3 regions of the Pseudomonas sp. Pf153 genome follow, and region 3 is predicted to be linked to each of the others. Evidence: predicted binding sites of a transcription regulator. Region 3 holds the regulator's gene; each other region holds the start of a gene.

Region 1 (9,801 bases), on a different contig from region 3:
TGGTTGATCCCTTCCATGTTGATTTCCACCGGATCTTCGGCTGTGGAAATGTTGATGTCCACGGTATTGAGGATATTCAACCCCGTGTAGAGCGAGACGGTCTTGCCCGAGCCGGTCGGCCCGGTTACCAGGATCAGCCCTTGCGGTTGTTTGAGGGCCGCCAGGTACAGCTCTTTCTGGTCCGGTTCGTAGCCCAGGGCGTCGATGCCCATCTGCGCACTGGAGGGGTCGAGAATCCGAATCACCACTTTTTCGCCCCAGAGCGTGGGCAGGGTGTTGACCCGGAAATCGATGGATTTGGTTTTCGACAAGCGCATTTTCAGCCGCCCGTCCTGAGGCTTGCGCCGTTCGGAAATATCCAGGTTGGCCATGACCTTCAGGCGCGCGGCGATGCGGGTCGCCAACTGGATCGGCGGTCGGGCGACTTCGCGCAACATGCCATCAGTGCGGACCCGCACACGGTAGGATTTTTCATAAGGCTCGAAATGCAGGTCGGAAGAGCCGCCCTTGATCGCATCCAGCAGCATCTTGTTGACGAAGCGCACCACCGGCGCATCGTCGGCGTCCAGGCCGGCGATGGCGTCCTGCTTGTGGTCATCGCCCGACTCGATGTCCAGGCCATCGAGGTCTACATCGCCCATGCCTTCCAGGCCTGTGGTACTGGATTCGAAGAACTTTTCGATGGCATCGCTGAGTTTGTCGTCCTCCACCAGGATGGCTTCGGTGGTCAGGCCGGTACTGAACTGAATGTCATTGATAGCCTGGTGGTTGGTGGGGTCGGAAATGCCCACGAACAGTTTGTTGCCCCGTCGCCACAGCGGCAGCGCATGGTGCTGGCGAACCAGTTTCTCGCTGACCAGGCCCGTAGGCTGGGCCTCCTTGTCGAGGCTGTTGAGGTCCAGCAGGGCGACGCCGAAGTGTTCTGAGGCGATCTCCGCAACCTGGCGACTCTGGACCAGTTTGTTCTGCACCAGATAACTGACCAGGGGCATGCGATTGCGTTGGGCCTGTTGATGCGCCTGTTGCGCACTTTGTTCGGTGAGCAGTTCGGCCAGCACCAGTTGCTTGGTCAGGCCGCTGAGGGCGATGTCATTCATGGGGATCCCGGACGCAGACAGTTCATGACTTATAGCCTAGTCAAGCATCAACACCAAACCAGCGGGTTGGGGTGACAAAAAATGTCAGATAGTGCGGTTGTAGGGATGGGGCGCAAGGCTTCTGTGGCCCCGAACCCCCGGTGGGCATGGCTCCGGACGGTTGGCATGTGCCCTGCAACGGCTGCCCCAACCATGAGACTCCACCTCATGTATGGAGATGTCTATGAACAAGCAGAGTGGCTTTACCCTGATCGAGCTGCTGATCGTCGTGGCGATCATCGGCATCCTGGCGACCTTTGCGTTGCCGCAATATTCCAAATACCAGGCGCGGGCCAAGGTGACGGCGGGCCTGGCGGAGATCACTGCGTTGAAGGTGCCGTTCGAGGACACGATCAATTCGGGTACCAACCCGACCCTCGAACTTGTTGGCGGGACGGCAACGACCAGTAACTGCACCACCACTGCCTCGGGTGTTGCCTCTACAGGGGTTGGCACCATTGGCTGCACCATCCTCAATGCGCCGGGTCCGGTGGTGGGCAAGACGATTACGCTGAGTCGTTCGGGAACCGGGGTATGGACATGCGCCACCACGGCTGAGCAGGAATACGCTCCCAAGGGCTGCACCGGTGCCGCTGCAGGTGGTTGAGGCATAAAGGTTGGTCTGACCGGCCCCGCTTTTAGCGGGGTTTTTTGTTGTAGGAAAATGCTCTGCAATTCAGTGGCTTAAGCCATGGCCGAAACCCGCATGTTGCATGTACAAAATCGACGGGTCATGCATTTTGCATGATTCCGTAAAATACCGTTTCGCTTAAATTGTTGATTTTTATAGATTTTTTTTGAAATAAAAAACTGGCACACCCTTCGCACTACTCCTGACAGCCCTGCCGGACTGCATTTCCCGGCAGTTTCTGAGAAAAACAGGAGTTACTCGTATGAAGAAGTTCGCTATCACTGCCGCTGCTGCTACCGCACTGACCCTGACCATGGCTAACGCCGCATTTGCCCAGAACGTTCAAGCGACGCAGGCTCCAATGATGCTGGCTGCTGGCGAAGTTACGAAAGCCAAGGAAGAAACCAAAGACACCTGGATCACCACCAAGGTCAAAGCGGACCTGGTCACTGAAAAAGGCATTCCAGGCACCGATATCAAGGTTGAAACCAACAAAGGCGTTGTATCTCTGTCTTCGGACGTCGCTGTAACGAAGGCTCAGAAGGAAACCGCCGTGGCGATTGCCAAGAAAATCAAAGGCGTGCAAGACGTATCGGCTGATGGTCTGAAGGCCGAATAACGCCAAGACTTCTCGCCTGGACCGGGAGAAGGCACGGCAAACGGGCTGAGTCATACGTTTGCCGTTGCTTTGGAGTTCATGCGAAAGGCCACAGGGAGGTGGCCGTCCACAGGCCCCCGGCGTTGCCGGGGGCCTGTTCTATTCTGCATAGGCTATTCAAAGACTGCGGTGGAACAGACATCAACCTTGTTTGCCATGAAGCGGTTGCGGTTCAGCGCCCACGCTTGCTGGTGATCTGTACCAATCGATTACCCTCGAAGCGCAGGTATTGGTACATGCCGCTGTTGGGCCCATAGGTCCATTCTTCCACCGGGTACTCTTCCCGCCGATTGACACTGCGCTTATAGCCCAGGTCATCCCGAGCCGCCGGTTCTCCGCATTTTTGCAGCACTTCGCTGGAGCGGTCGCCGACGCTGATCAACTGGCTGCCGCAGCGCAACGTGTCGGCCGCCGGTGCCTGGCTCGCAACCAGCAACAAACCCAGGGAGAGCCAGCAAGAGCGTTTCATCTTATTCGGCGTCCAGGTGCATGGGAGTGATCACGCGCCCATCGCTTTCGGCCTGGCCGAGGCTGGCGTCGATAAAATAGACACGGTCGTCGGCCAGTTTGCCTTTGTCCACCAGGAAGTCCTTGATGCTGCTCGCCCGTTCCTGGCCCAGTTCGCGCAGCAATACCTCGCTGCCGCTCCAGAATTTGATGACCCCTTCGCGCAGTTTTTCGATACGGGCTTTTTTATCCAGTTGCGACCATTCGACCGGCGGTTGTGTCTTGAGGCGGGTGCGGTAGATGCCTTCCAGCAGCGGAGCCTTTTCGTCTTCCGGAACTTCCAGTAACGACGCTTTGGCCGGAACTTTATCGCCCCGACGTTGCAGCATCTTGTAGTAGTTGTACTGGTACTCACGCTCCAGGCGCTGGGAGGCCAGCAATGGACCATCGCTGCTCTCGGCGGCGGTGCCTTCGATCTCCAGGCGCAGTTCCGGACGTTTACCAAGCGCTTCGGACAGCTTGAGCAGCACACCCTCGTTTTCCTTGCTCAGCTCGCTGGAGCCCGGTGCGAACGCCACGCTGCCCAGGTCCTCGGAGCCACCACCGGCCACCAACCCGCCGATGAGCTTGAACGGTGCCTGGGCCGCCCGCACCACGAGATTGCGCAGAGTCTGCCAGACGATCGGCATTACGCTGAACTGCGGATCGTTGAGGTTGCCGGACACGGGCAACTCGATGGAAATCCTGCCTTCGGAATCCTTCAACAGGGCGACGGCCAGCTTCAACGGCAGGCTGACGGCGTCCGGGCTGTCGACCTTTTCGCCCAATTGCAATTGCTCGACCACCACCTTGTTCTCGGCCTGGAGCTGGCCCTGGGTGATGCGGTAATGCAAATCGAGATTGAGCCGGCCCTTGCGGATGCGATACCCGGCGAATTTGCCGGAGTAGGGCGTCAGGGTTGTCAGCTCGACCCGCTTGAAGCTGGTGGCGATATCGAGGCTGGCCATGGGGTCGAACGGATTGAGCGCCCCCTTGATGGTGACCGGGGCATAGCGGTCGACCTTGCCCTTGACGTCTACGCTGGCCGGTTTGGCCTGGCGGCTGTCGATGGTGCCGATCTGGCCGTTGAGCTGTTGGATGGCGGTGGCGAAATTTGGCGTCAGGCTGAAGTCGGCGAAGTTGGCCGAGCCGTCATTGATGGCAATCGCACCGATGTGGATACCCAGCGGCTTCCCTTGGGACGCCGGTTTGGCCGCCGTGTTCTTCGCGCTGTCGGGCGGTTGCGGGATCAGCAGATCATCGACGTTGGTGGTGCGATCGTCGTTGATCATGAAGCGCGCGTAGGGTTGGAACAGGTTGACCTTGTCGATGGAGAGGCTGTCGCCATGCTGGTAGTTGAGGCCCTCGACGACCACGCTTTGCCATTTGACGAAGTCACGGGTCTTGAGAGTATCGAGCGTGTGCAATTGGTCGACCTGGGCGCGACCGGTGACCGCGAACGCCAGCGGGTCGATGCCCTTGAGATCTACCGCCAGGTCGCTGCCGAGCATCCCGGAGCGCAGCTCCAGCCGAATGAAAGGATTGATGTAGGCTTGGGCGACGCGCAAGTCGATATCCTGGGTCTTGACCTTGAGTCTGGCGCTGACCGGGTTCAGGTTGACTTCGCCGTCAGCCAGGATCTTGCCTTGTTTACCCAGGCCGGTGTCCAGCTTGAGGGTGAAGGGCGAACCGTTGAGGGTGTCGTAGTTCTGCAGGTCGAGGTTCAGCGGGCCGACGTCCAGCGCCACGGCGGGTTGGGCCTGGCGATCGGCCAGGTGCACCTGGTAGTCGCGCAATTGCACGTCCTTCAACAGGACCTGCCATGGTTTGCTCGGCGGAGCGGGTTCGGGTTTGGGGGAGTCGGCGGCTGCCGGCGCCGATGCCGGTTCCACCTTGACCTGGGGCTTCGCCGGCTGGCTGGCGAACAATTTCTGCCAATCCAGTTGACCGTCCGCCTCCCGGGCCGCCCAGGTTTCCAGTTTCTGGCTGCGGACTTTGCCCACCAGCACTTGCTGTTTGGCCAGGTCCACCGTGGTTTCGCTGACATCCAGGCGTTCGAGCCTGGCCAGTGGACGACCATCGGGAGACTTGATGGCGAAGGGCGCGACGCTGACGGCAGCGTTGCTCAAGAGCAGTTCGGTGCCCTTGGCCAGGTTGAGTTTGTAGTCGGTGCTCAGGTTGACGATGCCGTTTTCCAACACCAGGGGGACCGCATCGCGTACATAGGGCCACCAGAATTTCATCTGACCATCGGTGACCTTGAGCTTGCCCTCGGAGGCGATTGGCGAAAGGCTGAAATTGCCGGTCCAGTCGATTTTCCCGCCTTCGGGCCCGGCGGCAACCAGGGTCATGTCGGCGCTGTCGTCGGGCAGAGTGCTGAGGTTCTTCAGTTCGAAATCAAGCGCGTCGTAAAGGAACTCGATGGGCTCGCTGGGGCGCAGGTCCTGGAAATGCACATATCCGGTGGCGAGCTTGATCCTATCGACCCGCAGGGGAAACGGCTTGGCGTCCGGGTTCGCCGGAGCAGGCTCGCTGGGCGGTAATTTGAACAGGCCCAGCAGGTTCAGTTGCCCATCCTTGGCGAACACAATCTCGGTCTTGGGCTTGTCGAGCTCGATGTCGGCCAGGTGCAGGGCGCCGGACCACAGGCTGTCGACTTGCAGGTTGGCGTACAGCCGTTCGAAGCCGACCTGCTCCTTGCCCGGTTCGCCCACATTCAGCCCCCACAAGGTGACTTCAAGGCTGAATGGATTGAGTTCGATGCGCTGGAGCTGGGCCGGCACCGTGGCATGGCTGGCCAGTTGCTGGTTGGCGATCCGCAAGGCGATGCCCGGCAATATCAGAAACCCCAGCAGGCTGTAGAGGGCCAGTGCGATAAGCAGTGCGGCGAAAGCGCGCTTCAATCCTTTGGACATGTGTGGCTTCGTCTGGTGTGAATCGGAGTGCCTTGGAGTATGGCATGCGTTTACGGTTCCGAAACCACTGAGATTTATCGGATTTGTCCGTTTTTTCCGTAGGTCTGCGGAGGTTGGCTTAGAACTGAAGGACCAGTGTCTTGAGCGGCGGATTCCCGTCCCTGGAGGGAAAATCGTCGCCGGGCGTCAGCACGCTCCATTCCCGCACAGGTCGGCCGGCTTTGCCCGCGCAGCGCAGCACCTGTTCGCGCCAGTCATCCATGGAGACTTTCGCCAGGTTGTTGCAACAGATCAGCACGCCATCGTCAGCGGTGGTCAGCAGCGCCGGTTTGAGCAGGCTCTGGTAGTCACGCAGCAGGTCGACGGTACCGAAAGCACTCTTGGCCCAGGCCGGTGGGTCCAGCAGTACCAGGTCGTACTGGCGAGGTTCCAGGCGCACATAGCTCGGTAATTTCTGTCCGCGTCGCTGGCTGATGGGCAGGCCGGCCAACTGGCGGATCGCCGGGAAGTAATCGGATTGCACGAACTCCATGGGCGGTAAACCCGGATTGAGCAGGCCGTTCTCCCGACCCACGGCGAGGTTGCCTTCGGCGAAGTCAAGATTGCATACCTCCCGCGCGCCACCGGCCGCGGCGCTCAGGCCAACCCCGCAGGTGTAAGCGAACAGATTCAGCACGCTTTTGTTCCGGCTGTGTGCCTTGACCCAGCCACGGGCGTTGCGCAGATCCAGGAACAGCAACGGGTCTTGTCCGGCATGGCGCCCGCGAACGCGATAATTAAGACCCCATTCGTGGCCGACGAGGTCTTGCAGGGCGGCCTCGTCAGCCTGGTAGACGGCGTCCTGGCGGTCTATCCGTGAATTGCCCCGGGCGCGGTCGTTGTAGACCAGCAGCGTGTCCAGGCCCAGGTGTTGGTTGACGATGTCGTGCATGTGCAACAAGGCATCGCGTTCCAGTGACTCATGAAAACTCTGCACCAACAGCTGCGGGCCGTAGCGATCGACGGTCAGGCCCGGTGCGCCTTCCTGGCTGCCATGGAACAGCCGGTAGCAATCGGTGCCTTGCTGCTGCAACTGGCCGAGCAGATCATGACGCTGGTCGAGGGCGGCGCGCAGCGCCTGATTCAAGGAAGACATGCCAAGCGCGCCTTAGAGAAATGAGGCGCGGGAGTTTAGCAGTAATGACGGGTATGGTCCTTGTGGGAGCGAGCAGGCTCGCTCCCACAAGGTGGGGAGAGTCGCCGTTGAGCGTTCAGCGATTCAAGCGCTTGTCGATCAGCCCCTCCACCACACTCGGATCGGCCAGAGTCGAGGTATCGCCGAGGCTGTCCAGTTCGTTGCAGGCGATCTTGCGCAGGATGCGTCGCATGATCTTGCCTGACCGGGTCTTGGGCAGCGCCGGCGCCCATTGGATCAGTTCCGGCTTGGCGAAACTGCCGATTTCCTTGCTGACATGGGCCAGCAGTTCCTTCTTCAGCTCCTCGTTGGCCTCGACCCCGTTCATGGGCGTGACGAAGGCGTATATGCCCTGGCCCTTGAGGTCATGGGGATAGCCGACGACCGCTGCCTCGGCGATGCTGTCGTGCAGGACCAGGGCGCTTTCCACCTCGGCGGTACCAATGCGATGTCCGGAGACGTTGATCACGTCATCGATGCGCCCGGTGATCCAGTAATCGCCGTTCTCGTCGCGACGGGCGCCGTCGCCGGTGAAGTAATAGCCGGGATAGGGCTTGAAGTAAGTATCGACCATGCGCTGATGGTCCCTGTAGACGCTACGGATCTGACCGGGCCAGCTGGATTTGATCGCCAGTACGCCACTGCCGGGACCGCTGATTTCCTTGCCCGCTTCATCCAGCAGTACCGGTTGTACGCCGAACATCGGCCGGGTGGCGCAGCCCGGTTTGAGCTGTTGCTGGCTCACCAGCGGGCTGAGCATGATGCCGCCGGTTTCGGTCTGCCACCAGGTATCGACAATCGGGCAGCGTTGCTCGCCGACCTTGTTGAAATACCATTCCCAGGCTTCCGGATTGATCGGCTCGCCGACACTGCCGAGCAGTCGCAGGCTCTTGCGGGAGGTTTTCTGTAGTGGCTCGATGCCTTCGCGCATCAGCGCGCGCAGGGCGGTAGGTGCGGTGTAGAAAATATTGACCTGATGCTTGTCGATCACCCGCCAGAAGCGCGAACTGTCGGGATGGCTCGGTACACCTTCGAAGATCAGCGTGGTGGCACCGTTGGCCAACGGGCCGTAGACGATGTAACTGTGGCCGGTGACCCAACCGACGTCGGCGGTGCACCAGAACACCTCGTTGTCGCGGTAGTCCAGTACGTACTTGAAGGTCATTGCGGCCTGCAGCAGATAGCCGCCGGTGGTGTGCAATACGCCCTTGGGTTTTCCGGTGCTGCCGGAGGTGTAGAGAATGAACAGCGGATCCTCGGCATCCATCGGTTCGGGCGGGCAGTCGTCGCTGGCGTCGTGCATGGCCTGGTGATACCAGAGGTCACGGCCTTCGACCCAACTGATCTCGGCCTGGGTGCGCTCGACCACCAGGACGGTGCTGACGTCGGGGCAGCTTTCCAGTGCCTGGTCGACATTGCGCTTGAGCGGTATGGACCGTCCTCCCCGCACACCTTCGTCGGCGGTGATCACCGTGCGGCAATCGGCATCGAGAATCCGATCGCGCAGCGAGTCCGGCGAAAAGCCACCGAACACCACCGAATGCACCGCGCCGATGCGAGAGCAAGCGAGCATCGCATAGGCCGCTTCCGGAATCATTGGCATGTAGATACAAACCCGGTCGCCTTTCTTGACCCCACGACTTTTCAGCACGTTGGCCAGGCGGCACACATGATGATGGAGTTTTCGGTAAGAGATTTCCGCCGATTCGGCGGGATTGTCGCCTTCCCAGATGATTGCTGTCTGGTCGGCGCGTTTTTCGAGATGGCGGTCGATGCAATTGGCGCTGACGTTCAGCTTGCCCCCGGCGAACCAGGTGGCATCCCCGGTCTTGAGGTCATAGCGCTGGACGGTTTGCCAAGGCGTTATCCAGTCGAGGAAGCGGGTGGCCTGTTCGGCCCAGAAGGTGCTGGGGTGTTCGATGGATTCCTTGTAGAGCCGCTTGTATTCGTCCTGACTCAGTTGCGCAGCCCGGCGGACGGCATCGGCTTGGGGGAACTGGCTGATATCGAGCATGGCGGTTCCTTATTCTTGTTTTGCGACAAGTCATAAAGATGCGCCCACTCGCCGGAGGGTTCAAGCCATGCACAAATGACTGTGGGAGCGAGCCCGGTGGGAGCGAAGCTTGCTCGCGATGACGCCGTCACATTCAACACGCAGGTTGATACGGCTATCGCGAGCAAGCTTTGCTCCCACAAGACCCTCCCACAAGGGTAATGCAAACCTGGGATCAGCCGCGATGACGCCCGCGGAAGTAGTTGATCAGGCCCTGGGTCGAGGCATCTTCGGCCGGGCTTTCTTCGCTGCCCACCAGGCGGTTATAGACACCTTTGCCCAGCTCCTTGCCCAACTCCACGCCCCACTGGTCGAAGGCATTGATGCCCCAGACCACGCTTTGCACGAACACTTTGTGTTCATACAGCGCCACCAGTGCGCCCAGACGGCGAGGGCTGATGCGTTCGACCACGAGGGTGTTGCTCGGCCGGTTGCCCGGAATGACCTTGTGGGAGGCCAGTTTGCGCACGTCTTCTTCGCTGGCGCCCTTGTCGCGCAATTCGGCCTCGGCCTCGGCGCGGGTCTTGCCGAGCATCAGTGCCTGGCTCTGGGACAGGCAGTTGGCGTACAACCACTGATGGTGGTCGGCCACCGGGTTGAAACTGACCACGGGGACGATGAAGTCGGCCGGGATCAATTGGGTGCCCTGGTGCAGCAACTGATGGTAAGCGTGCTGGCCGTTGCAACCGACGCCGCCCCAGATGACCGGGCCCGTGTCGGTCGATGCCGGGGTACCGTCCTGGCGCAC
Region 2 (9,801 bases), on a different contig from region 3:
TCGTCATCGACGATCCACACGGTTTCACTACGGCTCATGTCGATGTGGCTCCTTGTTCCAGTGGCAGGAAGATCGAAAAGGTGGTGTGGCCAGGGTGGCTCTCACATTCGATCAGGCCCTGATGCTGACTGATGATGTTCTGGGTAATGGCCAGGCCCAGCCCGGTACCGTCCGGACGGCCGCTGACCATGGGAAAGAAGATGGTTTCCTGCAGCTCCGGGGGGATGCCCGGGCCGTTGTCGATGATTTCGATCTTGGTCACCAGGCGATGGCGCACGTGGCCAATGGTGAACTGGCGCATGGCGCGGGTGCGCAGGCTGATGCGGCCCAGGCGCAGTTCGTTCTGGCTGCTGATGGCCTGCATCGCGTTGCGCACGATATTCAAAACGGCCTGGATCATTTGCTCGCGGTCGATCAGGACGTCGGGAATACTCGGGTCATAGTCGCGCACCAAGGTGATGCAGCCCTGGCTTTCCGCTTCCACGAGGCTGCCAACGCGCTCCAGCACTTCGTGGACGTTGCACATCGCCAGTGAGGGCAGCTTGTTCGAGCCGAGCATTCGGTCCACAAGATTTCGCAAGCGGTCCGCTTCCTCGATGATGACGTTGGTGTAGTCCTTGAGGCTTTCTTCCGGCAGCTCCCGGGAAAGCAACTGTGCCGCGCCGCGAATCCCGCCAAGAGGGTTCTTGATTTCATGGGCCAGGCCACGCACAAGCATCTTGCTGGTTTCCTGCTTGGACAGCTGGGCCTCTTCCTTGGTGATGCGCAACAGGCGGTCACGAGGATGGACCTCGAGCAGCAACAGAGTCGCGCCGTTGTTCAGGATCGGTGTCACCGCATAGTCCACGGTCAGGGTCTGGCCGGTCAGGGCGGTGAGCATTGCTTCGCGCTTGGTGAACGGATGGGCTTGCTCTACGGCCTGGCGCAGGGAATTGAGCGCCTCGGCCGACTCAGTGAACAGCTCACTGATAAATTGCCCATGGCTGCGTTGGCCGCTGACGGCCAGGAGCATTTCCGCCGCCGGGTTCATGTACTCGAGGCGCAGTTCGGCGTCGAGCAGGATGGTCGCGGTGGTGAGGTTGTCGAGCAACAAGCGGTGTAGTGCGTCGCTAATGGTCATCAGGACCTCTTTTGAAGCGTAGCAAGCACGCGTATGACGCGCTGGTGCCAAGGAAAATGCAAAAACCAAACCAAGGCTCCGAAAAGAAGCGTTTAGAGCCTTAATGGGCTGGATTTCGCCCAGTTACGTGGCGTTCTGCCAGTTTTTTCGGGTACTTTCGAACCAAAAAGGGCAGGCCGATGGGAAGGCTTGCAACTTTTTGCACCAATATAGTGCGCAAGCTTGATGGGCGCTAAAAGAATGGAAGGATGCTGCTCTTTTCTTCTTCGGGCTTGTCGGCCAGGGGGCATTCCGGACGTTGACCATAATCGGCCATGGCGCAGGGCTTGACGCGGCGCTTCTGCGCCAGGGACATGCGCTGCATGTGGAAAGGCTGGTTGGCGGTACGTTCGACGATACGGTCCTGCTCATCGAGGATTTCCACCGCAAGGTGATGAGTGCCGCGATCAACGTTGCTCAAGGCAAATACCGGGCTTGGTCCGGGTTCGCCCGTGGGTTGGCCGTCCAGCAGCAGGCGGTAGCGGTGGCCTTTTTTCAGTCCCGGTTCGCTGGTAGCCGTGACGATAAGCTCGCCGGCGGTGCTGCGTATCGTGGCGTCCGGCTCGGGAATTAACAGTCGGAGCATCTCGTAATGAAACACGGGCCTGGGCGGCTCGTCGGAGGTCGGTGCCGGTGCGGTGCTGACGGGTGGGGTTGGCATCCGGTTGCCGGGCGGCAGTTGGACTTTTTTCGCGTTGCCGGGGCGCGGTTGATCGGTAAAGACCCGATTACCCTGGGCGTCGATGTAAGTGTAGACCTGTGCGAGCCCCGGCAGGGCGACCAGGGCCAGGCCCAGGAGCATCCAGCGGATCATGGCCGGTGCACCCGTTGTACCGTGAACGTGACGGTTTCGCTTTGTTGCACGACAGTGTCTGCGTCGATGACCTGGACCGCCAGGCTGTGCTCGCCTCGGTCGATATTCACTAATTGCAGCCGCGGCACATTGGTCGGCTGGCCATAGGGTTGGCCGTCCAACAGAAGTCTGAACCGATGTGGGCTTTGCAGGCGTGGCTGGGCTCGGACGCCCACGGTAAAGGTGCCGTTGTTGGCGCGCAGGGCTTCTTCGGTGGGAATGTCTGTCAGCTCCAGCGTTTGGTAGGCGTTGCGCGGCTTTTCGTTGATTGCAGGGGGCGTCGGAGTATCCGGGCTGCTCGGGCCCTGGGGTTCGATGCTGTTGAGCGGTGGCAGCTCGACCGCCTGGGCCGGCACTCCCTCAGGCGGCTGGTTGCTGTAGGCGGTGTTGCCGTTGGCGTCGGTGTATTTGTAGATCTGCGCCGCCGCAGGCAACGCCAACAGCAACAACAGAACGCCTGGAAAACCACGACCCATAAAATCAACCGAGAAATGAAAGTGTTGGATTCCAGCATAGGTCAGGAAGGGCGGTTGGCCCAAGTCGTTGCGCATTGACCCAGAGGGAATGGGTTGGGTCAGGCTTTTGGTGGTGTGATGCACAACTCCGCCGTGGCGCGGATCAGGGCGAGCCGGCGTATCGGGTGCTGCTTGTTATGGTGGGTGGCTCGGGCGATCCATCGCGGGCATTGTGGGTCGGTGCGGTAAGGGGAGAAATCGGCCAGTTGCTGCAGCAGACGTTTTTGCAGGCGGTCGAGTTGCGGGCGGATTTGGTTCACCAGGTCGGCGCGTGGCATGTCCGGGGCCTTGCCCTCCATGGCCCAGTCGGACAAATCGACGTACTGCACGAATTTGTTGGCTTCTATTTGAGCTGCAAAGAACGTCTCCACGGTTTCGGCCGTCAGCTTGTAGACCGGCGCCTGGGCGACAGCGGCGGCGATGACTTCGCGCTCGCGCTGACGGTCTTCCACTGGCTTATGGCTGTCCCATTTGCTCAAGGCCACCTGATCGGCGATGGCGATGCGTTCGCCAATGGCGTTAAGCAGCGGGGTAAGGGCATCGGGGGCTGGGGTGGCGTTGGCGGCGGTGGCCATCAACGCCGCTGAGAGGGCAAGGCAGAGCTTGGAGCGCAAAGTCATGGATGATCTCTCGTTTGCTGGGGGTGACGCATGATGCACGTATATTGCGCCCACAAAAAAGGCCTCCCGAAGGAGGCCTCTCTTGGTTCACGCCGCCTGGGGCGACGCTACCGGATCAGCAGCTGTAGTACAGCTCATATTCCAGTGGGTGTACGAAGGTGCGAACCTTGATTTCTTCTTCGCTTTTCAGTGCGATGTAAGCGTCGATGAAGTCATCGCTGAATACGCCGCCCTTGGTCAGGAACGCACGGCCCTTGTCCAGCTCTTCCAGGGCTTCTTTCAGGCTACCGCAAACCTGTGGGATTTCCTTGGCCTCTTCAGGCGGCAGGTCATACAGGTTTTTGTCGGCGGCATCGCCAGGGTGGATCTTGTTCTGGATACCGTCCAGACCGGCCATCATCAGTGCAGCGAAGGCCAGGTACGGGTTGGCAGCCGGGTCCGGGAAGCGTGCTTCGATGCGGCGCGCTTTAGGGCTGTTGACGTAAGGAATACGGATCGAGGCGGAACGGTTGCGAGCCGAGTAGGCCAGCATGACCGGAGCTTCGAAGCCAGGAACCAGACGCTTGTAGGAGTTGGTCGACGGGTTGGTGAAGCCGTTCAGGGCCTTACCGTGCTTGATGATACCGCCGATGAAGTACAGGGCAGTGTCCGACAGACCGGCATAGCCTTCGCCTGCGAAGGTGTTCTTGCCGTCCTTGGAGATCGACATGTGAACGTGCATGCCCGAACCGTTGTCGCCGTACAGAGGCTTCGGCATGAAGGTCGCGGTGCGGCCATAAGCGTCGGCAACGTTGTGTACAACGTATTTCAGGGTCTGGACTTCGTCAGCCTTCTTGACCAGCGTGTTGAACTTCACGCCGATTTCGTTCTGGCCGGCAGTCGCCACTTCGTGGTGGTGAACTTCGACGGTCTGGCCCATTTCTTCCAGTGCGTTGCACATGGAGGTACGGATCTCGTGGTCGAAGTCGAACGGTGGAACCGGGAAGTAACCGCCTTTCACGCCTGGACGGTGGCCTTTGTTACCGCCTTCCACGTCTTGGTCGGACATCCACGAACCTTGTTCGGAGAAGATTTTGAACATGGAACCGGAGATGTCGGACTTGAACTTGACCGAGTCGAAGATGAAGAACTCAGGCTCTGGACCGAAGAAAGCGGTGTCGCCGATACCGGTGGACTTCAGGTATTCCTCGGCACGGTGGGCGATGGCGCGTGGATCGCGGTCATAGCCTTGCATGGTCGAAGGTTCGATGATGTCGCAGACCAGGATCAGGGTCGGTTCTTCGGTGAACGGGTCCAGGACCGCGGTTTCGTCGTCCGGCATCAGGATCATGTCGGAAGCTTCGATGCCTTTCCAGCCAGAGATGGAGGAACCGTCGAACATCTTGCCGATTTCGAAGAAATCGTCATCCAGCGCATCACGGGCCGGCATGGTCACGTGATGTTGAGTGCCTTTGGTGTCAGTGAAGCGCAGATCAATCCACTTGACGTCATGATCTTTGATGAGTTGAACCGACTTCGACATATGTCCTCCGGGTGGCTTCGGGCGGTAATGGTGTGCCCTGAATATGAGTGATGCCGGCGCGAATACTCGGCCAAGGCAACCTGCCTCACAAGGGAGCAAATTGCATGCCAGTGCCCCAGCATGGGTTTTTTGCACCAAACCCACGCTTTCAGAGGGCCGAAAACGGGGATTGTCGGACAATCACGCACTGTAATGTGGCGATCATCAGTGTAGGTGATCCATTTTGGTGCATTAAAACCGACTGCATATTAACTGGTTAAACCTTGAGCAATTTCCGCTATAATCCGCGCCCCCCTTTTTCGGCTGGCCGTTCGCGCGCTGTTTTCATGAAACTAATCGTAAAAGTCTTCCCCGAGATCACCATCAAGAGCCGCCCTGTCCGGACGCGTTTTATCCGTCAGTTGGCCAAGAACATTCGCGCCGTGCTCCGTGATCTGGACCCGGTCGTGGTGGTGAACGGCGTGTGGGATAACCTCGAGCTGGAAACGCGCGTCAGCGAACCCAAGGTCTTGAAGGAAATGACCGAACGCCTGAGCTGCATGCCGGGCATCGCGCATTTCCTGCAGGTCGATGAATATCCGCTGGGGGACTTCGACGACATCGTCGCCAAATGCAAGCTTCATTATGGCGATGCGTTGGCCGGCAAGATTTTTTCGGTGCGCTGCAAGCGTGCCGGCAAACACCCGTTCAGTTCCATGGACGTGGAGAAGTACGTCGGCAGCCAGCTGCGCCGGCAATGCGGTGCCGCCGGTATCTCCCTGAAAGAACCGCAGATCGAAGTGCGCATCGAAATTCGCGACCAGCGGTTGTTCGTGATCCACAGCCAGCACGACAGCATCGGCGGCTATCCGCTGGGCGCGCTGGAGCAGACGCTGGTGCTGATGTCCGGTGGCTTCGACTCCACAGTGGCGGCCTACCAGATCATGCGTCGCGGGCTGATGAGCCATTTCTGCTTCTTCAACCTTGGCGGGCGTGCCCATGAACTGGGCGTAATGGAAGTGGCGCACTTTATCTGGAAGAAGTACGGCAGCTCCCAGCGCGTGTTATTTGTGAGTGTGCCGTTCGAGGAAGTCCTGGGCGAGATTCTCGGGAAAGTCGACGACAGTCATATGGGCGTCATTTTGAAGCGTATGATGTTGCGTGCCGCGTCGAGCATCGCTGACCGCCTGCACATCGACGCGCTGGTCACCGGCGAGGCGATTTCCCAGGTGTCGAGCCAGACGCTGCCGAACCTGTCGGTCATCGACTGTGTCACCGAAAAACTGGTGCTGCGCCCACTGATCGCGAGCCACAAGCAGGACATCATCGACACGGCCGACGCCATCGGCACCGCCGATTTTGCCCGCCACATGCCGGAATATTGCGGGGTCATTTCGGTCAATCCGAAGACGGCTGCCAAGCGCGGGCGCGTGGAGCATGAAGAGAAAGAATTCGACATGGCGGTGCTCGATCGTGCAATCGAAAACGCCAGGCTGGTGCCGATCGATCGGGTGATCGATGAATTGGGCCAGGACATCCAGGTTGAAGAAGTCGGCGAAGCGCTGGCCGGCCAGATCGTCATCGACATCCGTCACCCGGATGAAGCTGAGGATGACCCGCTGAGCGTCGCCGGCGTCGAGGTAAAAACGATGCCGTTCTATGCAGTGAACGCGCGTTTCAAGGAACTGGACCCTACTCGCCAGTACCTGTTGTATTGCGGCAAAGGCGTGATGAGTCGCCTGCATGCTCACCATTTGCTCAGTGAGGGGCATGCCAATGTGCGCGTTTATCGACCGAGCTAAGTGCCCGGGGCTGTTTGCCTGTGGCCTGCGTCACCGGCCCCCCGACGCCGCCGGCAAGCTGTAACGGCTTTGTCGGACTCAACGTAAATCGCTGCCACGACCTGTCAGCACACCGAATCCTCTGATCGAGATACACAAGTGATCGAAAATCTACGCAACATCGCCATCATCGCCCACGTTGACCATGGTAAGACCACCCTGGTTGACAAACTCCTGCGCCAATCCGGCACCCTGGAGCGCAACGAGCTCAACGACGAGCGCGTGATGGACTCCAACGACCAGGAAAAAGAGCGCGGTATTACCATCCTGGCGAAAAACACCGCTATCAACTGGAACGGCTACCACATCAACATCGTGGACACCCCCGGCCACGCCGACTTCGGCGGTGAAGTAGAGCGCGTGATGTCGATGGTCGACTCCGTGCTGCTGCTGGTGGATGCCCAGGACGGCCCTATGCCGCAGACCCGCTTCGTGACCAAGAAGGCTTTCGAAGCCGGCCTCAAGCCGATCGTCGTGATCAACAAGGTCGACCGTCCGGGCGCGCGTCCTGACTGGGTTCTGGACCAGATCTTCGACCTGTTCGACAACCTGGGTGCCACCGACGAACAACTGGACTTCCAGGTCGTCTACGCCTCGGCCCTGAACGGCATTGCCGGCCTGGACCACACCGCCATGGCGGAAGACATGACCCCGCTGTACCAGTCGATCGTCGACAACGTCCCAGCGCCTGCCGTTGACCGTGACGGTCCGTTCCAGATGCAGATCTCGGCCCTGGACTACAACAGCTTCCTGGGTGTGATCGGTGTTGGCCGTATCGCTCGTGGTCGCATCAAGCCAAACACCCCGGTGGTGGCGATCGATGTCGACGGCAAGAAGCGCAACGGCCGTATCCTGAAGCTGATGGGTCACCACGGCCTGCACCGCGTGGACGTCGAAGAAGCGGCAGCCGGCGATATCGTCTGCATCAGCGGCTTCGAAGAGCTGTTCATCTCCGACACCCTGTGCGATCCGAACGCTGTCGAGGCGATGAAGCCTCTGACCGTGGACGAGCCGACCGTTTCCATGACCTTCCAGGTCAACGACTCGCCGTTCTGCGGCAAGGAAGGCAAGTTCGTGACCTCCCGCAACATCAAGGAGCGTCTGGACAAGGAGCTGCTGTACAACGTGGCACTGCGCGTTGAAGAAGGCGACTCGGCCGACAAGTTCAAGGTTTCCGGCCGTGGTGAGCTGCACCTCTCGGTACTGATCGAAACCATGCGTCGCGAAGGCTTCGAAATGGCCGTAGGCCGTCCGGAAGTGATCATCCGCGTCGTTGACGGCGTCAAGCAGGAACCGTTCGAGAACGTCACCATCGACATCCCTGAAGAATCCCAGGGCAAGGTGATGGAAGAGATGGGGCTGCGTAAGGGCGACCTGACCAACATGTCCCCGGATGGCAAGGGCCGTGTGCGCCTGGAATACAACATCCCGGCGCGTGGCCTGATCGGCTTCCGTAACCAGTTCCTGACCCTGACCAACGGTGCCGGCATCCTGACCTCGATCTTCGATCGCTACGACACCATGAAGTCCGGCCACATGTCCGGCCGTCAGAACGGTGTTCTGGTATCGGTCGAAACCGGCAAGGCGCTGACCTACTCTCTGGAAACCCTCCAGGCACGTGGCAAGCTGTTCGTCGAGCACGGCCAGGAAATCTACAACGGCCAGATCGTCGGTCTGAACAGCCGTGACAATGACCTGGGCGTCAACCCTACCAAGGGCAAGAAGCTCGACAACATGCGTGCTTCGGGTAAAGACGAAACCATCGCCCTGGTTCCACCTGTTCGCTTCACTCTGGAACAGGCCCTGGAATTCATCCAGGACGACGAACTGTGCGAAGTGACACCGAAGTCCATCCGTCTTCGCAAGAAGATCCTGGACGAAGGCGAGCGTACCCGCGCTGCCAAGAAAGCCAAGGCTTGATCGTTTAGCCCCGGCTGAATGAAAAACGCCCCCGGTCGTGAGATCGGGGGCGTTTTTTTATGCCTGGGGTTTATGCAGTGACCGGCAGGCCGCTTTCGCGAGCAAGCCCGCTCCCACAGGCTCAGCGCTGTCCTTGTGGGAGCGGGCTTGCTCGCGAAGACGGTAGGTCAGGCGCTAAATAGTCAAAACCGATCCAGCGTCCGCGAATTACGCTCGCGCTCCACTTCCTTGGGCTTGTACGCGCAATACCCCGGCCGCGGCCCGATGCGCGGGTGGTTGCGGCAGGTGTCCGGGCGCTTCTCGTAAATGGTGCACAGCCGGCTCTTGCGGTCCAGATAAAGGCAATCGTTGTTGCTCATGCGCTGGAGCGTGAAGATCTCGGACTTCTGGTTGTAGCGTTCGACAATCCCTTCCTTTTGCAGGCGCTTGGCGATGTTTTTCGGCGGGTCGCCCAGCTCGAACTCATCGACGATGCCGATCCGGATCAGGTCCTTGATCTTGACCTCGACCGGCAGCGTGCAGCAGCTCGACACACAGGAGCCGCACATCGGGGCGGAATATTTGGCCCAGGTATCGAGTCGGTCGATCTCCGCGGCGGCGATCAGGTTGGGCTTCATCATCGAGGTTTACCAGCATGCGTCAGGGCGCGCGATCATACCGGGACTGGTGAAATTTTGAACGACCATCCGCCGATTTTTTTTCGATCCCGACCACCCCCTCCAGTAGCGGCACGGCCCCTGCATTCATTCGCCCATCCGGCAATTCCCTGGCGACGATTCTCCGGCGCGTGGGGAAAACCACCGAACCAAGCGCCTGCGCCGTCTGTCAGACCGTCTAGGCTCAGACAATTCCCTGTTCGTTCGAGGTCTTATCCATGACTCAAGAACCGCTTGTTCGCGAAGCTGAAGTGGCCGCATTTCGCGACGCTGTGTTGACCAAACTCACTTATGCCGTCGGCAAGGACCCCGATCATGCGTTTGATCACGATTGGTTCGAAGCCATTGCCCTCGCCGCCCGCGACCATATGGTCGAGCACTGGATGGACCACACGCGGCAGATCTATCGCAAGGGCCAGAAGCGTGTTTATTACCTCTCCCTGGAATTTCTCATCGGGCGCTTGCTTTACGACAGCCTGAGCAACCTCGGCCTGCTGGATACCGCTCGCGAAGCGCTGACGGAGTTGGGCGTGGACCTGGAACGCATCCGCACGCTCGAACCCGATGCCGCGCTGGGCAACGGCGGCCTCGGCCGATTGGCGGCGTGCTTCATGGAAAGCATGTCCACCCTGGGCATCGCCGGGCACGGCTACGGCATCCGCTATGAACACGGCCTGTTCCGCCAGGCCATCGTCGACGGCTGGCAGCAGGAGCAGACCGAGCACTGGCTGGACTT
Region 3 (9,801 bases):
GGGCCTCCAGGTAGTCGATCACTGGCTGGTCAAGCCCGGACTGGTCGCGCAGTTCCGGCTTCCAATACGGGTTGGGCAGGCAGCGCACATCGAACACCAGGTCGGCATCCACTGGCATGCCACGCTTGAACCCGAATGACTCCAGCAAGAACGCCGTGCCTGGCTCGGGCTGGTTCAGCAGACGTAATTTGATGGTGTCATGCAGCTGATAAAGGTTCAGGTGCGTGGTATTGAGCTTCAAGTCCGCCAGGTCGGCGATCGGCCCCAGCAACTGGCTTTCGTCGTGGATGGCTTCGGCCAGGGAACGGCTGGCATTGCTCAGCGGGTGGCGGCGACGGGTTTCGGAAAAGCGCTTGAGCAATGTTTCTTCATCGGCGTCCAGGTACAGCACATCGCATTGGATGTGCTTGCTGCGTACTTCTGCGAGCAGTTCGGGAAACCGCGACAGGTGGCTGGGCAGATTGCGTGCATCGATGGAAACCGCCACCAGCGGTTGCGCCAGTTCGGTATGGATCAGGGCGCGCTCGGCCAGCTCCGGCAGCAGGCCTGCCGGCAGGTTGTCGATACAATAATAGCCGTTGTCTTCGAGTACATTGAGGGCTGTACTCTTCCCGGAGCCGGAGCGGCCACTGACGATGATCAGGCGCATGTTAATGACCGTTCTGTTCGTCCAGGACAACCTGATACAAGGCTTCGTTACTCGATGCGCTGCGCAGTCTGTCGCGAACTTCCTTGCGGTCCAGCATGCTGGCGATCTGACGTAGCAGTTCAAGGTGTGCATCGGTGGCCGCTTCGGGGACCAGCAATACGAACAGCAGGTCGACCGGTGCGCCGTCGATGGCGTCGAAATCTATAGGGGCTTCAAGGTGCAACAGCGCACTGATCGGTGCGGTACAACCCTTGAGGCGGCAATGGGGAATGGCGATGCCGTTGCCAAAACCGGTCGAACCGAGCTTTTCTCGGGCAACGAGGGCCTCGAAGACGTCCTGCATTTCCAGATCCTCGACTTCGTGATGGATCAGGTTTGCAATCTGTTCGAGAGCTTTCTTTTTACTGCCTCCCGGCGCGTTCACCTTGGAACGGCCGGGGGTCAGGATGGTTTCTAGTCGAATCATGGATTGGGGAGATTAACGACCGGTCGCGCCCTGGAGGAGGCTCTGGGTCTTTTCCTTATGCTTTTTGAGTTGGCGATCCAGTTTGTCGGTCAGCAGGTCAATCGCGGCATACATGTCTTCATGCGAGGCGTTGGCGACCACTTCTCCACCGGGGATATGCAACGTGGCTTCGATTTTCTGCAGCAGCTTTTCGACGGTCATGATGACTTGAACGTTGGTGATCTTGTCGAAATGCCTCTCCAGTCGGTCGAGTTTTTCGCCGATGTATTGACGAAGAGGTTCGGTCACTTCCAGTTGGTGTCCACTGATGTTGACTTGCATACAGCTTCTCCTTCGTTGCCAGTGCATAAAGCGGCAGGCAGAAATACCTGCCACTGGAACGCTGTGGCGTGGCCTGTTACATCAACCGCTTGCGTTCGCTCGAAGGCGCGATCCCGAGGGATTCGCGGTATTTGGCGACGGTACGGCGGGCCACCTGAATGCCTTGTGCCTCCAGTAAACCAGCGATCTTGCTGTCACTCAACGGCTTTTTCTGATTTTCCGCCGCCACCAGTTTCTTGATGATCGCGCGGATGGCCGTGGACGAGCATTCGCCGCCTTCGGAGGTACTGACGTGGCTGGAGAAAAAGTATTTCAATTCATAGATTCCCCGCGGGGTATGCATGAATTTCTGAGTGGTGACGCGGGAAATCGTCGATTCGTGCATGCCCACCGCCTCGGCGATGTCATGCAGGACCAATGGCTTCATGGCTTCGTCGCCATACTCCAGGAAACCGCGCTGATGCTCGACGATCTGGGTGGCGACTTTCATCAGGGTTTCGTTACGGCTTTGCAGGCTCTTGATGAACCAGCGCGCTTCTTGCAGCTGGTTGCGCATGAAGGTGTTATCGGCGCTGGTGTCGGCGCGCTTTACAAACCCTGCATACTGGGCGTTGACCCGCAACTTGGGGACCGCTTCCTGGTTCAACTCCACGAGCCAGCGATCGTTGTGTTTGCGCACGATCACGTCGGGGACCACGTATTCGGGTTCGGTGGCCTCGATCTGCGAGCCCGGCCGCGGGTTGAGGCTCTGGACCAGTTCGATCACCTGGCGCAGTTCATCTTCCTTGAGTTTCATGCGCCGCATAAGCTGGCTGTAGTCGCGACCGCCCAACAGATCGATGTAGTCGGTAACCAGCCGCTTGGCTTCGGCCAGCCAAGGCGTCTTGGCGGGCAATTGGCGCAGTTGCAGCAGCAGGCACTCGCCGAGGCTGCGGGCGCCGATGCCGGCCGGTTCGAACTGCTGGATGCGGTGCAGGACGGCTTCGATCTCGTCCAGCTCGATGTCCAGCTCGGGATCGAAGGCTTCCAGGATTTCTTCGAGGGTCTCGTCCAGGTAGCCCTGGTTGTTGATGCAGTCGATCAGGGTCACCGCAATCAGGCGATCGGTGTCCGACATTGGTGCCAGGTTCAACTGCCACAACAGGTGGCTTTGCAGGCTCTCGCCGGCGGAGGTGCGGGTGGTGAAGTCCCACTCGTCGTCATCGCTGCTGGGCAGGCTGCTGGCACTGGTCTGGTAGACGTCTTCCCAAGCGGTATCCACGGGCAGGTCGTTGGGAATGCGTTCGTTCCATTCGCCATCCTCCAGATTGTCCACTGTCGGGGCGGATTGTTCCTGATAGGACGGTTCCTGGATCTCGGTACTGGTTTTCTGCTCGACGTTGTCGGCCAGCGGATCGGTGTTATCGAAGTCGTCGCCTTCTTCCTGGCGCTCGAGCATCGGGTTGGATTCCAGGGCCTCCTGGATTTCCTGTTGCAGGTCCAGGGTCGACAATTGGAGCAAGCGGATAGCCTGTTGCAGCTGCGGCGTCATCGTCAGCTGCTGGCCCATTCTCAAGACTAGCGATGGTTTCATGGCAGGGGCTTAACACCTTATTCGCCGGCGCACATGCGCCATCCACTACATGGCGCCGGAGCGCCAAACCTTAAGCAAATTATATGCCTGAAACTGAAGTGTTTGCCTAGCAATAAAATCAGCGGTGCCGGGCCAATTTACCAAACACGTTATGCCTACAAGCGGAACTCATGACCCAGATAGACTTCCTTGACCAGTTCATTGGCCAGGATGGTCGCCGCGTCGCCCTCGGCGATCAGTTGTCCGTCATTGACAATGTAGGCGGTTTCGCAGATGTCCAGGGTCTCACGCACGTTGTGGTCGGTGATCAGCACGCCGATCCCCTTGGCCTTGAGGTGGTGAATGATCTGCTTGATGTCGCCTACCGAGATCGGGTCCACGCCGGCGAACGGTTCGTCGAGCAGAATGAATTTCGGCGCGGTGGCCAGGGCTCGCGCGATTTCCACCCGGCGTCGTTCGCCGCCGGAGAGGCTCATGCCCAGGTTGTCACGGATATGACTGATGTGGAATTCCTGCAACAGGCTTTCCAGCTCCTGGCGGCGGCCGGCTTTGTCGAGATCCTTGCGGGTTTCGAGGATCGCCATGATGTTGTCGGCCACCGACAGCTTGCGGAAGATCGATGCTTCCTGAGGCAGGTAGCCGATGCCGGCTTTCGCCCGGCCATGCATGGGCTGGTGGCTGACGTCCAGGTCGTCGATCAGTACGCGGCCCTGATCGGCCTGTACCAGGCCGACGATCATATAGAAACAGGTGGTTTTGCCCGCGCCGTTGGGGCCGAGCAGGCCGACGATTTGCCCGCTGTCGATGGACAGGCTGACATCACGCACAACCTGGCGGCCCTTGTAGCTCTTGGCCAGGTGCTGAGCTTTCAGAGTTGCCATTACTGGGCCTTCTGCTCGGTTTTCTTTTTCGGCTGGATGACCATGTCGATCCGTGGGCGCTGCTCGGTCACCTTGCTGCCGGTGGCGCGACCGGCGCTGGCGAGTTTCTTGTTGGTGTCGTAGACGATTTTTTCGCCCTGGGTGACGTTGTTGTCCTTGTCGATGACCTTGGCGCGGTCGATCAGCACAACGCGGTCCTGGGAGGCGTGATACTGGATGGTCACGCCGTAGCCCTGGACGGGCTTGGTGTCGCCGGCTGTCTGCAGTTGCTCGAAATAGGCCAGGTTGCCCACGGAGGTCACCACGTCTATATCGCCGGACTGGGTGCGGGTGATGGTCACGGTATTGCCGGTCACCTTCATCGAGCCCTGGGTGATGATCACGTCACCTTTATAGGTCGCCACGCCGTTCTTGTCGTCAAGCTGAGCGTCGTCGGCCTGGATGCGGATAGGCTGGTCGCGGTCGTTGGGGAGGGACCAGGCGCTCGCGCTTCCCAGTGCTGCGCCCAGACTGAGCAAAATAGGGAGGGTTTTAGCGAGCTTCATACTGTCCTCTTACGTTCGATAGCAGGTGTATCCTGCTTTCCTTCAGATACGCTTTCATTCCCGTGCCGGTCGATACACCGCCGGCGCCGTCGATTCTAACGGGTTGCTCGGTCTGCGCATATTCCTGCTGCGGGAACACGGTCATGCGACTTGTGGTGATGATGGTCGTACGGTTTTTCTCGTCGGTGCGGGCCACGCGTACCGAGTCGATGAGCTCCACTTCGGTGCCACCGGAATTGACTTCGGCGTGCTTGCTTTGCACATGCCACGGGAAATCGGTGCCACGAAACATGTTCAGGTCCGGCGTGGTCACCAACGTGATGTCGGTGGCCTTCACATGATCGACCTTGTCGGCCGTCATTTCGTACTGCACCTTGCCGTCGGGCAGGTACTGCAGGGTGTGCGTGTTGGTCGCGTACCAGTCTATCTTCTCTTCGACCTGGGCCGCAGGCCGGTCGAGAAAGCGTTCCGGACTGATGTTCCAGTAGCCTACCGCCGCGAAAATCGCTGCGATACAGCCGAACACCACGATGGTGCGAATCTTCTTGCTCAGCATAAATGGCTCACAGGTACGCGGCGTTGGCCGCTTCGAGGCGGCCCTGGGCGCGCAGGATCAGTTCGCAGAATTCACGGGCCGCGCCTTCGCCGCCTCGTGCCGTGGTGACGCCGTGGGCGTGCTCGCGCACGAAACCGGCGGCGTTGGCCACCGCCATTCCCAGGCCGACACGGCGGATCACCGGCAGGTCCGGCAGGTCGTCACCCAGATAGGCGACCTGTTCGTAGCTTAGATTGAGCTGGCCCAGAAGCTCGTCCAGTACCACCAGTTTATCCTCGCGTCCCTGGTATAGATGGGGGATGCCGAGGTTCTTCGCGCGTCGCTCGACCACGGGAGTCTTGCGGCCGCTGATGATGGCGGTCTGCACGCCGGCGGCCATCAGCATCTTGATGCCCTGACCGTCGAGCGTGTTGAAGGTCTTGAATTCGCTGCCATCTTCAAGGAAGTACAGGCGGCCATCGGTGAGTACGCCGTCAACGTCGAAAACGGCGAGCTTGATATCTTTGCCTCGTAGCAGCAGGTCGGTCGTCATCACATTACTCCGGCGCGCAGCAGGTCGGACAGGTTGAAGGCGCCGATCGGGCGGTCCTCGTCATCCACCACTACCAGTGCGTTGATTCTGTGGTCTTCCATGATTTTCAAGGCTTCGGCGGCGAGCATGTCGGCGCGGGCCGTCTTGCCATGAAGGGTCATGACTTCGTCGATGGTTGCATTGCGGATGTCGATGGGGCGGTCGAGGGTGCGACGCAGGTCGCCGTCAGTGAAGATACCGGCGAGCTTGCCGTCGGTTTCGAGAATCACTGTCATGCCCAGTCCCTTGCGGGTCATTTCCATGAGGGCGTCCTTGAGGAGCGTGCCTCGCTGGACGTGCGGCAACTCTTCGCCGGCGTGCATCACGTTTTCGACTTTCAGCAACAGGCGGCGACCCAAGGCGCCGCCGGGATGGGAAAAAGCGAAATCCTCGGCGGTGAACCCCCTGGCCTCCAGCAGCGCCACGGCGAGGGCGTCGCCCATGACCAGGGCCGCGGTGGTGGACGAGGTCGGGGCGAGGTTCAGCGGGCAGGCTTCGTGCTCGACATGTACGTTGAGATTCACTTCGGCGGCCTTGGCCAGGGGGGAGTCCGGATTTCCGGTGATGCTGATCATCCGGATGCCAAGGCGCTTGATCAGCGGCAACAGCGTGAGGATTTCGTTGGTCGAGCCCGAGTTGGACAGGGCCAGGATGACATCGTCCCGGGTGATCATGCCCATGTCGCCGTGGCTGGCCTCGGCAGGATGGACGAAAAATGCAGTGGTGCCCGTGCTGGCCAGGGTCGCGGCGATCTTGTTGCCGATGTGCCCGGACTTGCCCATGCCAACGACGACGACGCGGCCCGTGCTGGCCAGAATCATCTCGCAGGCGCGTACGAAATCAGCGTCGATATGGGGCAGCAAGCCTTGCACGGCTTCGAGCTCGAGGCGGATGGTACGTTGTGCCGATTGAATCAGGTCGCTGGATTGGCTCATGTCAGAAATCGTATAGCCCGATGAAAAGGCGGCGATTATAGCGGCAATGAACAATTCCCTCACGCTAGTTCGTCATGCTTTGTGCGAACGCCTCGCAAGGTTTGCCATAAAACCGGGGCTTTTACCTTAATCCACGCTTAACCGGAGGGGGGTAACCCTTGGGCGCCCGACCGTTGCAGTGATATAGTTCGCCGCCGGTTCGAATGCCCGGCAGTCGCGACAATTTGGCCGACTGGCCAGGCATCCGGATCTGAGGCTGCATCGCAAGGAGTTTAGATGAGTGCCGACAACGCCTACGCGGTCGAGCTGAAGGGGCTGTCCTTCAAGCGAGGGACGCGCAGCATTTTCAACAATATCGATATTCGCATCCCGCGCGGCAAGGTCACCGGCATCATGGGACCTTCCGGGTGCGGCAAAACCACGCTGCTGCGCCTGATGGGGGCCCAGTTGCGCCCCAGCGCCGGCGAAGTCTGGGTCAACGGCCAGAATATTCCGACATTGTCGCGCAGTGACCTGTTCGATGCGCGCAAGAACATGGGCGTACTGTTCCAGAGCGGTGCGCTGTTCACCGACCTGGATGTGTTCGAGAACGTGGCTTTTCCCCTGCGGGTTCACACCGACCTGCCGGAAGAAATGATCCGCGACATCGTCCTGCTCAAGTTGCAGGCGGTCGGGTTGCGTGGCGCCATCGATCTGATGCCGGACGAACTGTCCGGCGGCATGAAGCGCCGAGTCGCACTGGCGCGGGCGATTGCCCTCGACCCGAAGATCCTCATGTACGACGAGCCCTTCGTCGGGCAGGACCCCATTGCTATGGGCGTGCTCGTGCGCCTGATCCGCCTGCTCAACGATGCGCTGGGCATCACCAGCATCGTGGTATCCCATGACCTGGCCGAAACCGCCAGCATTGCCGACTACATCTATGTGGTGGGTGATGGACAGGTGCTGGGGCAGGGTACGCCTCGAGAGCTGAAGGAGTCGGACAACCCACGCATTCGCCAATTCATGAAGGGCGATGCGGACGGCCCGGTGGCGTTCCATTTTCCGGCCACGGATTACCGTACCGATCTGCTGGGGAAGCGCTGATGCGCAAGAAATCGCTGATAGAAAGAATTCGCCTGTTCGGCCACTCCGGCATCGACGTGCTGGCGGTACTGGGTCGCTCGACGCTGTTTCTGGTCCATGCTCTGCTCGGTCGCAACGCGACGGGCGGTGGTTTTGGCCTGCTGGTCAAGCAATTGCATTCGGTGGGCGTGATGTCCCTGGTGATCATCGTGGTCTCCGGGATCTTCATCGGCATGGTACTGGCACTGCAGGGTTTCAATATCCTGTCCAGCTATGGGTCCGAGCAAGCGGTCGGGCAGATGGTTTCCCTGACACTGTTGCGCGAGCTCGGTCCCGTGGTCACCGCGTTGCTGTTCGCCGGACGCGCGGGTTCGGCGCTGACGGCCGAGATCGGCAACATGAAATCCACCGAGCAGTTGTCGAGCCTGGAAATGATCGGTGTCGACCCGCTCAAGTACATCATCGCGCCACGCCTCTGGGCCGGTTTCATTTCCCTGCCGGTGCTGGCAATGATCTTCAGCGTCGTCGGGATCTGGGGAGGCTCATGGGTGGCTGTCGACTGGCTGGGGGTCTACGAAGGTTCCTACTGGTCCAATATGCAGAACAGCGTCGATTTCCTCGACGATGTGCTCAACGGCATCATCAAGAGCGCCGTATTCGCCTTCGTGGTGACCTGGATCGCCGTGTTTCAAGGCTATGACTGTGAGCCCACGTCAGAGGGGATCAGCCGTGCCACAACCAAGACCGTGGTGTACGCCTCGCTGGCAGTCCTGGGCCTTGACTTTATTTTGACCGCCTTGATGTTTGGAGATTTCTGATGCAAAACCGCACCCTGGAAATCGGTGTCGGCCTTTTCCTGCTGGCTGGCATCCTGGCTTTGCTGCTGCTGGCCCTGCGGGTCAGTGGCCTGGCGCCGACCGCCAACACCGATACCTATAAACTCTATGCTTATTTTGACAATATCGCCGGTTTGACGGTCAGAGCCAAAGTGACCATGGCCGGCGTGACGATTGGCAAGGTCACGGCAATCGATCTGGACCGCGACACGTTCACCGGCCGGGTGACGCTGCAGCTGGAAAAGCGGGTGGATAACCTGCCGACCGACTCCACTGCATCCATCCTCACCGCCGGTCTGCTGGGCGAGAAATACATCGGTATCAGCGTGGGCGGGGAGGAAACCCTGCTCAAGGATGGTGGCACCATCCACGATACGCAATCGTCGTTGGTGCTCGAGGACCTGATCGGGAAATTCCTGCTCAATACTGTTAGCAAAGACGCTAAATAAGGAGCTTTCGATGATTTCTATCCTGCGACGCACCCTGTTGGTCCTGCTGGCGGCCCTGCCGCTGATGGCCAACGCCGTGGCGGCGCCTTCGGCGCACGACATCATCCAGGACACCACGAACCGGTTGCTGGCCGATCTTTCTGCCAACAAGGAGAAATACAAGCAGGACCCTGGCGCCTTCTATGATGCGCTCAATGGTATCGTCGGTCCCGTGGTGGACGCCGACGGTATCTCCCGCAGCATCATGACCGTCAAGTATTCGCGCAAGGCGAGCCCGGAGCAGATGACCCGCTTCCAGGAAAACTTCAAGCGCAGCCTGATGCAGTTCTATGGCAACGCCCTGCTCGAATACAACAACCAGGGCATCACCGTTTCGCCGGCCAAGGATGAAAGCGGCACCCGCACCAGCGTCGACATGCAGGTCAAGGGTAACAACGGCGCGATCTACCCGGTGTCGTACACACTCGAGAAGCTGAACGGCGAGTGGAAGGTGCGTAATGTGATCATCAACGGCATCAATATCGGCAAGCTGTTCCGTGACCAGTTCGCCGACGCGATGCAGCGCAATGGCAACGACCTGGACAAGACCATCAACGGTTGGGCGGGTGAAGTCGCCAAGGCCAAGGAAGTGGCCGAAGAAGCCAAAGAGAAGCAGGAACAATGAACGAGACGGTAAGCGAGTCTGCCGTCCGTCTGGGCGAGGGTGGCGAATTGCTGCTCAGCGGTGTGCTGGATTACCGTACCGGTCCGGCCCTGCGCAAGCAGGGCCAGGCGCTGATCAAGTCCGCCAGCGCCGCCGAGCTGGTTATCGACTGCTCGGCGGTGCACAAGTCCAGCAGTGTCGGGCTGTCTCTGCTGCTGTGCTTCATGCGGGACGCTCAGGCGGCCGGCAAGGCCTGGAGCATCCGTAACATGCCCGATGACATGCGTGAGATCGCCCAGGTCAGTGAACTG

The links. Region 3 encodes sigma-54, which starts transcription at its own class of promoters, with help from an activator protein. Its sites were predicted from a motif close to ANTGGCATNNANNTTGCTNT; they were not measured.
Region 1: AD666_RS15565 (pilin) is a predicted target of sigma-54. The motif match lies at 1,257-1,276, and genes of this name have one in related genera.
Region 2: glnA (glutamate--ammonia ligase) is a predicted target of sigma-54. The motif match lies at 4,762-4,781, and genes of this name have one in related genera.

What each region holds. Positions count from the first base shown of each region.
Region 1 covers NZ_LHVL01000025.1:32,029-41,829, reverse strand. Annotated here, with positions in the region: gene pilB (type IV-A pilus assembly ATPase PilB) at 1-1,097, opposite strand, end outside; gene AD666_RS15565 (pilin) at 1,321-1,743, shown strand; gene AD666_RS15560 (BON domain-containing protein) at 2,030-2,386, shown strand; gene AD666_RS15555 (DUF2845 domain-containing protein) at 2,598-2,894, opposite strand; gene AD666_RS15550 (DUF748 domain-containing protein) at 2,896-5,826, opposite strand; gene AD666_RS15545 (class I SAM-dependent rRNA methyltransferase) at 5,945-6,961, opposite strand; gene acs (acetate--CoA ligase) at 7,077-9,014, opposite strand; gene pgi (glucose-6-phosphate isomerase) at 9,229-9,801, opposite strand, start outside.
Region 2 covers NZ_LHVL01000008.1:272,128-281,928, reverse strand. Annotated here, with positions in the region: gene ntrC (nitrogen regulation protein NR(I)) at 1-38, opposite strand, end outside; gene glnL (nitrogen regulation protein NR(II)) at 35-1,120, opposite strand; gene AD666_RS04140 (DUF4124 domain-containing protein) at 1,353-1,973, opposite strand; gene AD666_RS04135 (DUF4124 domain-containing protein) at 1,970-2,488, opposite strand; gene AD666_RS04130 (chorismate mutase) at 2,587-3,147, opposite strand; gene glnA (glutamate--ammonia ligase) at 3,263-4,669, opposite strand; gene thiI (tRNA uracil 4-sulfurtransferase ThiI) at 4,996-6,450, shown strand; gene typA (translational GTPase TypA) at 6,589-8,409, shown strand; gene AD666_RS04110 (YkgJ family cysteine cluster protein) at 8,592-9,029, opposite strand; gene AD666_RS04105 (glycogen/starch/alpha-glucan phosphorylase) at 9,284-9,801, shown strand, end outside.
Region 3 covers NZ_LHVL01000018.1:188,043-197,843, forward strand. Annotated here, with positions in the region: gene rapZ (RNase adapter RapZ) at 1-649, opposite strand, end outside; gene ptsN (PTS IIA-like nitrogen regulatory protein PtsN) at 651-1,115, opposite strand; gene hpf (ribosome hibernation-promoting factor, HPF/YfiA family) at 1,128-1,436, opposite strand; gene AD666_RS12925 (RNA polymerase factor sigma-54) at 1,513-3,009, opposite strand; gene lptB (LPS export ABC transporter ATP-binding protein) at 3,165-3,890, opposite strand; gene lptA (lipopolysaccharide transport periplasmic protein LptA) at 3,890-4,435, opposite strand; gene lptC (LPS export ABC transporter periplasmic protein LptC) at 4,422-4,991, opposite strand; gene AD666_RS12945 (HAD family hydrolase) at 4,999-5,523, opposite strand; gene AD666_RS12950 (KpsF/GutQ family sugar-phosphate isomerase) at 5,523-6,497, opposite strand; gene AD666_RS12955 (ATP-binding cassette domain-containing protein) at 6,774-7,583, shown strand; gene mlaE (lipid asymmetry maintenance ABC transporter permease subunit MlaE) at 7,583-8,380, shown strand; gene mlaD (outer membrane lipid asymmetry maintenance protein MlaD) at 8,380-8,847, shown strand; gene AD666_RS12970 (phospholipid-binding protein MlaC) at 8,858-9,511, shown strand; gene AD666_RS12975 (lipid asymmetry maintenance protein MlaB) at 9,508-9,801, shown strand, end outside.